Linked DNA regions of Labilibaculum antarcticum. Each later gene encodes a partner of the first gene's protein in a complex. Links are inferred from orthologs where the notes say so. Each region holds a gene or a part of one and is shown on either strand. Other genes may lie near its edges.

Region 1 (6,434 bases):
TATTCATCAATATCTTATAGCATAAATTAATGAGCAATAAGTAAACACTAGACATAGGCAGTTAAGTGGTAAGAACCGATAGTTTAATCTCGACAAGGATGACTATCGGTTCTTTGTATTTTGTATTTATACACAAGTTTGATATTGATTATTAAATATTTACAGGAATACTAACGATTTGTTTTGATTATAAAATGTTGTTAGAATTCAAGAAAATTACTTACTATCTTTGCGTTTTAAATTTTGAGAGCAAATGAGTAAAAAAGACTTAAAAGAATACCTTCAACCACTAAATAAGAAGCAACTTCAAGAACAAATCACAGATCTTTATTCAAGATTTAAAGAAGTGAAGCAGTTTTACGATTTTGCTTTTAATCCTCAGGAAAATAAATTATTGGAAGAGTGTAAATTCAAAATATCAAAAGAATACTTTCCAGTCTCGAGGCGTAAAGCAAAAATGAGACGCTCGGTCGCTCAAAAATTCATTCGCCACTTCAAGAAACTTGGCGTTGAACCAAGTTTAATTGCGGATGTAATGCTTTATCAGATTGAAATAGCAATCACCTACACTTCCAGTAAATACGTTAAGCAGGAAGCCTTTTATAAAAGTATGCTTAAATCTTTTGCCGAGGCAGTTACTTATATCAATGGAAATGCCATCAGAAACGATTTTAATGATCGAATTGTTAGAATTGCAGACGATGTGGCAGAACAGAATTGGATGGGTTGGAGAGGATTCGAACAATTAATCAAATAATAAAAACAGTGTATAGGCTATATTAAATCCTTAATAACTTCCGGAACAGAGCGAATACTTTTGACAGCTTCAATACTTGGCCCAGCGCACCAAACATTTTGATAACTCGCTTTAAACGCAGATTTTTTGACCTTATTCATTCCTTGCCAAGCAAGAATTAGTTTTGCATATTTTTTTAAAACAGAACTGTTATTGATCAGCCATTCCCAAAGATTAGACTTTGTGCCAATTCGCTGAACATAGGAAGTGTTAATTACTGTAAGCGGCGACCCCGTTAATTTACTTGTTTTTACAATATCTTTTGAACCAAATTGAATCATGGCTTGCTTATACTCTTGAGATACGTTAGCTTCGTGAGTGGCGATAAAAATAGTCCCCACTGAAACTCCTGCGGCGCCCCACTCCATCATTTGTGCCACCTCCATTTTATTCATTATACCACCTGCTGAAATAATGGGAATTGTTGTGGACTGAATCAATTGAGAAATTAATTCCTTTGCCGACAAATCACCACAATGACCTCCAGCCTTTGAATTAACCGCGATTATTGCATCTGCTCCTAATTGTTCCACTTTTATTGCATATCTCACATCTGTAACATCACAAAAGACTTTTATTCCTAATGGTTTGCAGGCTGTAATTACTTCTTTGGGATTTCCTAAGGAAGTAATGATAAAATCGACCTTAAGCTCAAGCAAAGTCAATAATTGAGATTTGTATTTTGGGTTGGATTTATTTACAATTAAATTAATGCCAAACGGCTTAGAACTCGCCTGTCGAATTTCCCGAATTGCGGCTCTTAATTCCTTTTCTGTTCGGTAGTTGAGAGCTGGTATTGCGGCGGTACAACCACACTTTAAAGCTTCAATCACCATCTTTGCGTTGGATATTAAAAACATTGGAGCAAGGAGTATTGGATGCTCAATACCCAAAATTTGCTTTAGAGTAGATCGTTGCTTCATATACAAAGTAGTTAATGATAAGAAGATACAAATAATTCACTTAATGGAAGGCACAAAAAAAAAGACCGACACTTTCGTATCGATCTCTTTGTACGGATGAAGGGACTCGAACCCCCACGCCTCTCGGCACCAGATCCTAAGTCTAGCGCGGCTACCAATTACGCCACATCCGCGTTTCATTTGATTGCGATACAAAGATGGGGATTTTTTCTTATCCTCCAAATCTTTTTAAAGAAAAAATTCTCTACAGCTCTTTATTGATAGGCATTACATGACTAAACAAGTTGAATTTCAAGCTTATCTGATTGTTTAAAAAAAAAATAAATTTTGTGAAATATATAGTGGTTGTCCAACTTTATCAATAATTTCACTTATCCAAGGATTTTCTGATTGTTAACACTCATTTTCAATTGACGTTCTCATAAGTGAAAACCCTACTTACAGATCATTCAATATAAAAACACATTCACGCAACATAAATTAATTACTCAGAATCAAACGCTTAAATCACACACCAAAATTTTAACAAATTCTAACATAAATGCGACAAGGCTTTGAAGTAGATTTTCATATATTTGCTCAAGAATTTAAAACTATGCGGAATCCATCTGTCATTCTGGTTATCTTATCACTCTTCTTTCTTGTGATACCAATCATTCAACAAATGATTAAGGTAAAACAAGAGAGCAAGCTGGTATTGCTTACCGATACGGTCCCCAATTCTGATGAATCATCATCGGAGTATGGAGATACAGACATTGAAGATCTGGATGTGCTTTCTCTCCAAAAAACAGAATTCTATTGCTGCGACTTTGTTAATAACACTTATTCCTACAAAGCAACGAACTACCATTGCGGACGAAAACTCGAATCTCCACCGCCCCAAGCTTAAACCTTCTTTCTTGTAGTAAATTTTAACGAATTCAGATTGTTTTCATTCTTTATTTAACGATTGCTATTGTCATTCTCTGAGAGAAATTGACAGCTTCGAAGCGCATGTATATTTTTCATCCAATAGATTCAGAATAAAACCACAATCAATTGCATGATTAAATATATGTTTCTAACAAATTATTGTCCGAATGTTATTGCTTTATTAAAATAGATTATAGCTAAATAATGCCACAAATTGCACGAAAAAATCGAAAACCAAAATTTCAATTGCTACACCAATATTATACCTACACTGGTTTTTATCAATTTATTGGTAATAATTTGAAGAAGGCCGTTATTCCTTTCCTGCTAATAGTTGGTCTTATTTTATTTCTGGAATATTATGTGTTGGATTTTCAAAGTCTGTTTCATGAAACAACTAAAGCCTATTCCAGATTGAATGTATTCCTGCTCTTTTTTATTTCAGAATCGGTATTGGGATTAATTCCTCCGGAGTTGTTTATTGCCTGGGTGAAAACACTTCCTGCGCCAGTACTAAATCTTTCTATTCTTGCCCTACTCTCTTATTTGGGTGGATGCGCCTCTTACTTTATTGGAAAAACAATACTTACAATACCTGTTGTAAAAACTACGGTTGAAAGTAAAATGCACAAACACATTACCAATCTGAGGAAATGGGGAGGATTTCTTATTGTAGTTGGAGCGCTGTTGCCAATACCATTTTCCATTGTAAGTATGGCGTCTGGAATCATCGATTATAGCTTTAGAAAGTATCTTTTGTTTGGATTGTTTCGTTTTTTAAGGTTTCTTCTGTTTGGTCTGGCCATTTTTAATATTATGAGTTAGAAATTCAGCAAGCACACTTCAACTTAATCAAATAGACAGAATAAAAAAGATCGATACTCATGTACCGATCTTTTTTTATATCAATAAATAAAACGATTTTTCTTAGCTCTCAATTGGCTCCATTACAAACACACCAAAACAGTCATGATCATCGTAACTATGACCTACTATCTGATTGTTGGCATTCAGGATTCCTTCCCAAGTATCTAAATGGTATTCAAATTCTTTTTCAACATCTAGCAATTCAACTTTTGTTCCTGTCACTTTAAAAGTAACACCGTCAAAACTACCTTCTACATCCTGTTGAACTCTAAAGGGAGTTTCATCATCAATTCTCTCAGTATAGACCACAACTCCAGTAAGCGCTTCCCCTATTTGGGTAAACTCGGCAAATCCTTCATCCTTGCCAAAGCCAAAATCTTCATTAAAAGTCCAACGACCAGTTAGTGATTTCATATTGTTAGTTGGTTTAATTCTGTTTTATAATTTAAGATCAAAGGTAAAAGATTAAAGTGGAAAGGTGAAAGGTTAAAAAGGATAAAGGGGAAAAGGAATAAGTATAAAAAGAAAAGTGTATTCCAAAGAGATGTAAAAAGTAGAATGGCTAATGGTAATACAAGTTACACAGATCCATATTTAGTGAGCAGATCCATTCATAATTAGCAATTCTCTTCTATCTTTGCAAAACATTATTACAATTAGATAAATATGATTGATCAATCTACTATATGTGCAATTTCTACAGCTCCAGGAAATGGAGCCATTGCGATTGTGCGCCTTTCGGGAACCAATGCACTTACAATTTGCGATAAAGTATTTACAGCGGCAAGTTCAAAGCAAATAAGTGAACAAAAAGCCAATACAGTTCATTTTGGAACCATTCAAGATGGCGAAGATATTATTGACGAAGTTTTGGTGAGTATTTTTAGAGCACCTCACTCCTACACCGGCGAAAACAGCATTGAAATTGCTTGTCACGGTGCTCCTTTTATTCAATACCGTATTCTTCAGGTTTTGCTTAAGAACGGGGCTCGTAGTGCCACTCCTGGGGAATATACGCAACGTGCCTTTTTAAACGGCAAAATGGATCTTTCACAAGCCGAAGCTGTCGCTGATTTAATAGCATCAAGCTCGGCAGCGGCTCATAAAGTTGCATTGCAGCAAATGCGTGGAGGGTTCTCTAACGAAATTGCCAATTTACGTGGACGATTACTAAATTTCATCTCCTTAATTGAATTGGAATTAGATTTTGGGGAAGAAGATGTTGAATTTGCAGATCGTACTCAACTAACCAATTTAGTGAATGAAATACAAAGCTTAATACAGAAGTTGGTTAATTCATTTGAGCTAGGAAACGTGATTAAGAACGGTGTTCCTGTTGCCATAGTTGGAAACACAAATGTTGGTAAATCGACACTGTTAAACGCTCTTCTGAATGAAGATCGTGCTATTGTTTCAGATATTGCAGGAACTACGCGTGATGCGATTGAAGACACCATTAACCTTGGTGGAATAACCTTCCGATTTATTGATACTGCAGGTATTCGAACTACTCTGGATAAAATTGAGAGCATGGGAATCGAGCGTACTTACAGCAAAATGAAACAAGCTCAAATCGTCCTTCTACTGATTGATGCCGACCGTACTATTGAAGATGTAAATGATTCGATTCTTAGGGTTAATCAAGCTATCAATCGCGAAACTCAGCATTTGGTAGTTTGTATCAATAAAATTGATTTGATAGCAGATCCTCAAGGATTCGCAAAAAGATTAATAGGAATAAATGCAGATGACAAAATGCTCTTCATATCTGCAAAACAAAAGCATAACATCGACTCATTAACCGATGAACTGCTTAAAACAGTAAATATGGGTGCCATTAACGAGCAAGATGTAATTGTCACGAATATTCGCCATTTTGAGGCACTTAAAAATGCTTTGGGGAGTATCGATAGAGTTAATAATGGTTTAGAAGGTCAAATCCCAACCGATTTCTTGGCTCAGGATATTCGCGAGTGTCTTCATTTTCTTGGCGAGATAACCGGAGACATATCAACTGATGAAGTTTTAGGGAATATATTTAAGAATTTCTGCATCGGCAAATAACAAAGTAGAAAAAACATCAAAACAAATCATTTACCACTGATAATCAATACACGCAAAACCCTTTGAAATAAAGGGTTTTGTCGTTTTTAGTATCAATCCCATAGAATTCGTTAATTTTTGTACCTCATTTGTATAACTTTTAATTTTTCACTACCTTGTATGTAGATGATATGCAAGACAATGAAATAATTAGACTAACATAGACTGCAATATAAGTGAGTAGACTAAAATTGGCGAATTTATGAGTAGTAATTTACAAATAAAGAAGGTGTGTGCATGGTGTGAAAAACCATTTGTTGCAAAAACTACAACAACTAAATACTGTTCCCACATTTGCAACTCTAGAGCTTATAAAGCTCAAAAAAAGAAAGAGAAAATCCAGCAACACACCAATCTGAATATTTTTGACATTTCAGAACAATCATACGATTATCTGAATAGTAAGGAATATCTTAAAGTAAAAGAAGTTTCTACACTTCTTGGTTTGTGCAGGCAAACGATATACAATCTCATCTATACTGGCCAATTAAAAGCATCAAAAATATCACCAAGAATAACACTCATAAAACGTAGTGATATCGATGAAATGTTTGCTCAAGCAAATTCAAAACAGATCGACCCCATTCAATTGGTTAAAAAAGAAATGGAGTTTTATTCATTTTCTGAAATTAAAGAAAAATTTAATATTGGTGATACCTGGACATATAAGCTTATCAAGGAAAACGATATTCCTAAAGTTAAACGAAAAGGGAAAAGTTATTATAGCAAATCACACATAGATAATCATCTCAAAGGAAAAAACTTATCTAGCCAAATTGAAATAGACGATTGGGCAACAATCAAAGAGCTGTGTAACGAATTACATATGA
Region 2 (6,491 bases), 2.9 Mb from region 1 along the record:
AATCAAGTTCGATAGGTACCAGTATTTCCTTTGCTGTACTGAAAATCTTTTGTCGAATGTCGGTAATAGCCAATAAAAGTAAATCCTCTTTACTCTCATCCAGCTTTTTCTTCATCTCAATGGTATGGGCTTGAATAATTGCCCCATTAACAACCTTTATGAAATTTACGTAAGCAAAGTTCTCATCATCGACAATAGAATAAACATCAACATTATTAATTGATGGATTTACAATAGTAGATCTACTTTGATATTTTGATAGTAAATCAAGCTTTTCTTTAATGATATGAGCTTCCTCAAATTTAAAATCAACAGACAATTCCTGCATTTTTTCCTTCAAGTGTGAAGTTACCGTACCAATATTTCCTTTTAGAATATTTCGTATTTCTGCAATTTTCAAATTGTATTCTTCTTGATTTTCCTTCCCTTCACATGGTGCTTTACAATTTCCCATATGAAATTCTAAACAAAGCTTAAACTTTTGATCCCTTACACCCTCCTCACTCAATTTTAAATTACAAGTCCGCAATTGATACAAAGAACTAATCATGTCCATTAGAACTCTCACCATTCTAACACTTGTATATGGACCAAAGTATTCGGCTCCATCTTTTAGCAAGTATCGGGTGACAAGTACTCTTGGAAATTCTTCTTTTTTAATGCAAATCCAAGGAAATGTTTTATCGTCTTTTAAGAGAACGTTGTAACGAGGCTGATATTTTTTAATTAAGTTATTTTCCAATAACAAAGCATCAGCTTCCGACTCCACCACAATGTGTCGGATGTCCACAATCTTGCGAACCATTATATTGGTTTTTGCCGAATCGTGAACTTTATTAAAATAGGAAGCAACTCTTCGTTTGAGTCGCTTAGCTTTTCCTACATATATAATAGTATTGCTCTCGTCAAAGAACTGATACACTCCCGGCTCTTCCGGCAATGCCGAAACCAAGGATTTTAAATGATCTGTATTTTTGTTTTTTATCACCTATTCTAATTTTCCTCTAATATAGCTTACTCTTCTTTAAAAAGATTAATCACCTTAAATTCTTTTACATCAAACAGACCTTTATCCGATAATTTAAGTTTTGGAATAACGAGTAAAGACATAAATGCAAGTGTCATAAATGGTGATTCAAAATTTGAACCAAGAGCCGAAGCAAAATCATTTAATTTGGCATACTCCCTAACTAAGTCTTCCCCGGTCTTGTTCGACATCAAACCAGCAACCTCTAATCGAACCGATTCACTTTCCCCATTATTTACAGCAACAATCCCACCCTTCATTTCAATTAAGGTATTAATTGCATGTAACAATTCTTCATCGCTCGTGCCAACAGCAATAATATTGTGACTATCATGAGCAATACTCTCTGCAATGGCTCCTTTTTTATAACCAAAGCCTTTTGCAAAACCCATTACCGGATTACCATTATCGTATCGACTCATCACAACCATTTTCAACAAATCATTATCTACATCCGAAACAACATTTTTATCCACAACCTTCGGTTTGCACAAAACGGAATCCGTTATTAGATCACCATCCTTCACCACCATTGCACGCAATGAACCATTTTCCGCTTTTACAATTAAATCGGATAACTGAATTGGTTTGCGACTAAAATTATTCAAGATAATTTCATTGCTTACATCAAACAAAACCTCATTGTCTTTATAAATGCAAACTCCTTTTCTAAATGCTTGCTCTACAATAAATGATTCAGGATTATCAATCACAATAAAATCTGCCGAATGACCAACTTGAAGCAAACCCAAATCTAAACCGTAGTGATGAATTGGATTGTAACTTGCTGCCCGAAGTAATGAAAATAAATCAAGTCCTTTTTTCAGTCCTTTTTTAATCAGGTAATTTATATGCCCTTTTTCAATTAAATCATCCGGGTGTAGATCGTCAGTACACAGCATGATTTTTTCTGGATGAGTTTCTAATAAAGAACAAAGTGCATCAAAATCTTTAGCGGCGCTTCCCTCTCGTATTTGAATCATCATCCCTAATGAAATTTTTTCAAGAGCTTCCTCTAAAGTAGAACATTCATGATCTGCAGAAATACCTGATGCCACATATTTTTTCAGATCCTGCCCTTTTAATCCAGGAGCATGACCATCTATTTTTTTCCCAAGTTTTTTACAGGCAACTATTTTTTTGAGTACCTCAAGATCATCGTTTATTACCCCTACAAAATCCATAACCTCTGCAAGACAAACCACCTCTTCTCTCTTCAGTAAACTTTCCACAATATTACTGTCCAAAACAAAACCTGAAGTTTCGTGAGGAGTTGCAGGAACACACGAAGGAACACCGAAGCGAATTTCCAACGGAACTTTTTTAGCATCATTAATCATGAAATCGACACCAATCTCGCCCAACACATTTGCTATTTCGTGTGGGTCTGTCACCAATCCCAATGTACCCTGTCGAACTGCTAAATTTGCAAATCGACTTGGTATCAAGAGCGAACTTTCAATGTGCATATGTGCATCAACAAGTCCTGGTAAAATATAATGATCCGGAACAGAATCTCTTTGCGTAACGGAAGTAATTCGCCCCTCTTCAACCACAACTTCAGCTTTGATTATTTCTCGTGAAATTACATCTATCACTTTACCTGATATTGAAAATGTATTACTTGTCATGTCTTGTATATTATCAATTTTAATGATCTTATTAAATTCATAGAATAGCTCAATATTGCCTTCAAAAATGCCCGAAATAAGCCTTCTCAAGTGTGAAAAGCCGATTTCGGGCATTTTAAGGAGTAAACTATTTTAAAATACTCCTTAGTTCCACGTGGAACGTTATCGTCCCATGAGCACTAAAAGAACGTTTATGTCGCTAGGTGAAACACCCGATATACGAGATGCCTGACCGATGGTTTGCGGTTGTATTTTATCCAATTTTTGTCTGGCTTCAGTCGAAATTGATTGTAAACTTGTGTATTCAAAACGACCTTTTATATTTATATTTTCCAAGCGTGTTAGTTTTTCTGCTATCAACTTTTCTCTGTTGATATAGCCTGAATATTTTATAAGAACCTCCGCCGCTTCAATAACTTCTTCTCGCCTGCTTGGAATTGAATCTATCAATTCTTTTAACGGTAATACATCTTCCACTAAATCCAAAATTTGAACTTGAGGTCTTAGAATAATATCATATAATTTCACCCCTTGCTTTAATGGAGCTGTTCCTAATTTCGCGAGTACTGGGTTTAAAAATTTTGGTTTGCAACTAAACTCTTTACAAAAGGTAACCAATTTATCTCTAAACTCAATCTTCTCTTTTAGCAAATTCATTCGTTTTTCTCCAACCAATCCCAACTCAAAAGCCTTCGGACTTAGTCGTAAATCGGCATCATCCTGTCTTAATAAAATACGATATTCTGCTCGAGAGGTAAACATTCGGTAAGGCTCATCAACACCTTTTGTTACCAAATCGTCAATTAGAACTCCAATGTAAGCTTCATCTCTATTTAGTGTAAAAGCGTCCTTTTCTTGTACCGACAAGCCTGCATTTATACCTGCCATCATTCCTTGAGCTGCAGCTTCCTCATAACCGGTTGTTCCATTAATCTGGCCGGCAAAAAATAAATTAGAAACTAATTTGGTTTCCAGTGTATGATAAAGTTGAGTGGGATCGAAATAATCATATTCAATTGCATATCCCGGACGATACATTTTCACCTTTTCCAAACCCGGAACTTGCTGAAGCGCTTTTAACTGAACATCCCAAGGTAGACTGGATGAAAATCCATTGACATAATACTCATGAGTGTACTCTCCTTCAGGCTCCAAAAAAAGCAAATGCTCTTGTTTCTCTGCAAAAGTTGACAGTTTAGACTCTATACTCGGACAATATCTTGGTCCTGTACTCTGAATCGTTCCATTGTACATTGGTGATTCCTCAAATCCTTTGCGTAATTCATCATGAACTTTTGGATTTGTATACGTAATATAACAGGGTCTCTGAGTAAGAGTTCTATCAACATGGTCGGTTAAATAAGAAAACTGATAAAATCCTTCTTCCCCATCTTGCCTCTTCATTAGAGAAAAATCGATACTTCGACCATCTAAACGGGCCGGCGTTCCTGTTTTCATTCTGCCTACCTCAAAACCGACACTTTTCAATTGTTCACTAATACCTACTGAGGCTGGTTCTGAAGTTCGCCCCCCTTTTTCTTGCTTGCTGCCAACATGTATTAATCCATTAAGAAAGGTTCCATTAGTAAGAATTACTGATTTGGCTGGAATATCAATTCCTAATTTGGTTGTCACCCCAACAGCTTTCCCCTCTTCAATAAGTATCCCAACAACGGCATCCTGCCACATGTCAAGATTATCTGTATTTTCAACAATTTTTCTCCATTCTGAAGAAAAAATCATTCTATCGCATTGTGATCTTGGGCTCCACATAGCAGGCCCTTTGGAGCGATTTAGCATTCGGAATTGAATGGACGAACGGTCGGCAACTATTCCTGTAAACCCTCCCAAGGCATCTAATTCACGAACAATTTGCCCTTTTGCAATTCCTCCAATAGCTGGATTACATGACATTTGAGCAATTTTATTCATATCCATGGTAATCAAAAGAACCGAAGATCCCAGATTTGCCGCAGCTACCGCCGCCTCACATCCGGCATGACCGGCACCAACCACTATAACATCGTACTTAGGCAACATATATTATAAGATATTTGTATTCGTTATTCTTTAATATTCTTCCGTGAAAATAATCATTCGCCTACACAGCTGATAACCAGCAACATACAAAGATTAAACCCTGGCTGAAAATCTAGTATTCAGATTAATAAACTCAAAAAATTTTACAAATTTAATCAATATTGGAAAGTAATGCTAATGATTCGTCTTCCTTTTGAGTCATTATTTCCTGATCCTCATCAGTTTTATCGTCAATTTCCATTAAATGAAGGATTCCATGAATCATTACACGATGCAATTCCTGAAAGTAATCGCATCCATATTCTTTTGCGTTATCCAGAACTGTATCTATACTAATAAATAAATCTCCTGATACAATATCAGAAACGGTATAATCAAAAGTAATAATATCCGTAAAATAATCGTGATTCAGGTGTTCACGATTCATTTCAAGCAAGTAATTGTCGGAGCAAAAATAGTAATTTATCTCCCCTATTTCGTAACCATTAGTAACAACAACGCGATTGATCCATTCGCTTAAACGCTCCTGATCAATCGCGGGAATATTAGTTTCACACGAATCGTAAGTAATCACCATTTTTATCCAAAAATAAATTTCATTTCTACTATTGCACCATTTTTAGCGAATTCAATATCATCCGCTAAATGATTCATTAAAAAGATTCCTCTTCCATGTGTTTTTTCCAAATTCTCAGGTAGAGTTGGATCAGGTATATTCGAAAAGTCAAATCCTTTTCCTTCATCCCCCACAATAAAGCTTATCGACTCATCATCGATATTGTATTCAATTTTCACCTTTTTATTAATATCTAACTGGTTGCCATGCAAGATTGCATTATTCACTGCCTCGATAATGGCAACCGAAATTTTCCCGTAGATTTCAGAACTAAGGTTATGAGATGATGAAATTTCATCTATGAGTTTTTCAACTCTACTTATATTTTCTAATTCGGACGGAAAGACTAGCAATTTTTCTGATTTAGTCATTATTAATTTTGATCATGTAATCCAAATACAATTTATTATAGTAATCGAGCATCTTTACATAAGAGTCATCAAAAAGTCCCTCAAAATCTGTTCGTACTCTTTTATACTCAAATATTTCTATAGGGTTACTCAATTTGATAATATTTCCTGAATTACTTTCCCTTTTTTTGTCAAAATCTTTTTCTCTATGGGCGTTTTCAGCTTCTAATAAACGTGAAATTATTCTATTCTGTCTATTAACGGTATTCGAATTTATAGAAAAATTTGATAGATCCAATTCCGTTTGATCAATCATTTTCATTATTTCACGTAATATATTCTCTGTTTCATCTCCTACACCTCCTTTTTGCATCATTTCGCTTAAACTTTGTTTAAACATTTCCTGCTTTTGTAAGAATTTGCCGAGCTTCTCTGATGAACTTTTTTTGCCATTTCCTGATTTCATTTCATTAATCATCTCCTCGAGCATCTTCTTTAATGACTGCTGCTCTGATCGCATACCTGAGAAGGATGGCTTGCCTCCTTTTTTATCGCCTATTTGATCTCCAGGCATGGCATTTGCCATTTGCTCCATTAGCTGTTTCAATGCCTCGGAAAGAAACAATGACAATTCATTAACTTCAGTTAAGACTTTTTGTTGTGTAATGTTGGCTTGAATTTTTCTACGGTTGTTCGCTTCTTCAAGAACCTGATCGAGATAATTACTAATATCAAAAATTCTATTTCCAATTAATGCCGCAACCTGAGGTGAGTGAGCTGAAAGAGAAAGTAAGGAATCCTGTATTAAAAGATACTCTTCCTTTAGT

What was found.
Region 2: the proteins of mnmE (region 1) and mnmG are in contact, whole or in part, in a solved structure (PDB 9HIP), measured with the Escherichia coli proteins. The link is inferred for Labilibaculum antarcticum from one-to-one orthologs.

The regions. Positions count from the first base shown.
Region 1 is NZ_AP018042.1:5,178,766-5,185,199, forward strand. The notes cover bases 3,425-6,366. They hold mnmE (tRNA uridine-5-carboxymethylaminomethyl(34) synthesis GTPase MnmE), read left to right. Parts: upstream 3,425-4,167; coding sequence 4,168-5,565; downstream 5,566-6,366. Other genes in these bases: ALGA_RS20720 (YqaA family protein), read left to right, coding at 3,425-3,459; ALGA_RS20725 (hypothetical protein), read right to left, coding at 3,562-3,915; ALGA_RS20735 (helix-turn-helix domain-containing protein), read left to right, coding at 5,807-6,366. In the rest of the region: ALGA_RS20695 (glutamate synthase subunit beta), read left to right, coding at 1-25; ALGA_RS20700 (DUF6155 family protein), read left to right, coding at 254-757; ALGA_RS20705 (NAD(P)H-dependent flavin oxidoreductase), read right to left, coding at 775-1,719; ALGA_RS20715 (hypothetical protein), read left to right, coding at 2,261-2,611; more of ALGA_RS20720, read left to right, coding at 2,839-3,424; more of ALGA_RS20735, read left to right, coding at 6,367-6,434. UniProt on the Escherichia coli protein: Exhibits a very high intrinsic GTPase hydrolysis rate. Involved in the addition of a carboxymethylaminomethyl (cmnm) group at the wobble position (U34) of certain tRNAs, forming tRNA-cmnm(5)s(2)U34.
Region 2 is NZ_AP018042.1:2,312,080-2,318,570, forward strand. The notes cover bases 2,260-5,258. They hold mnmG (tRNA uridine-5-carboxymethylaminomethyl(34) synthesis enzyme MnmG), read right to left. Parts: upstream 4,699-5,258; coding sequence 2,821-4,698; downstream 2,260-2,820. Other genes in these bases: ade (adenine deaminase), read right to left, coding at 2,260-2,658; ybeY (rRNA maturation RNase YbeY), read right to left, coding at 4,850-5,258. Outside these bases: excinuclease ABC subunit UvrC, read right to left, coding at 1-988; more of ade, read right to left, coding at 1,015-2,259; more of ybeY, read right to left, coding at 5,259-5,275; ALGA_RS09120 (ATP-binding protein), read right to left, coding at 5,278-5,685; ALGA_RS09125 (hypothetical protein), read right to left, coding at 5,678-6,491. UniProt on the Escherichia coli protein: NAD-binding protein involved in the addition of a carboxymethylaminomethyl (cmnm) group at the wobble position (U34) of certain tRNAs, forming tRNA-cmnm(5)s(2)U34.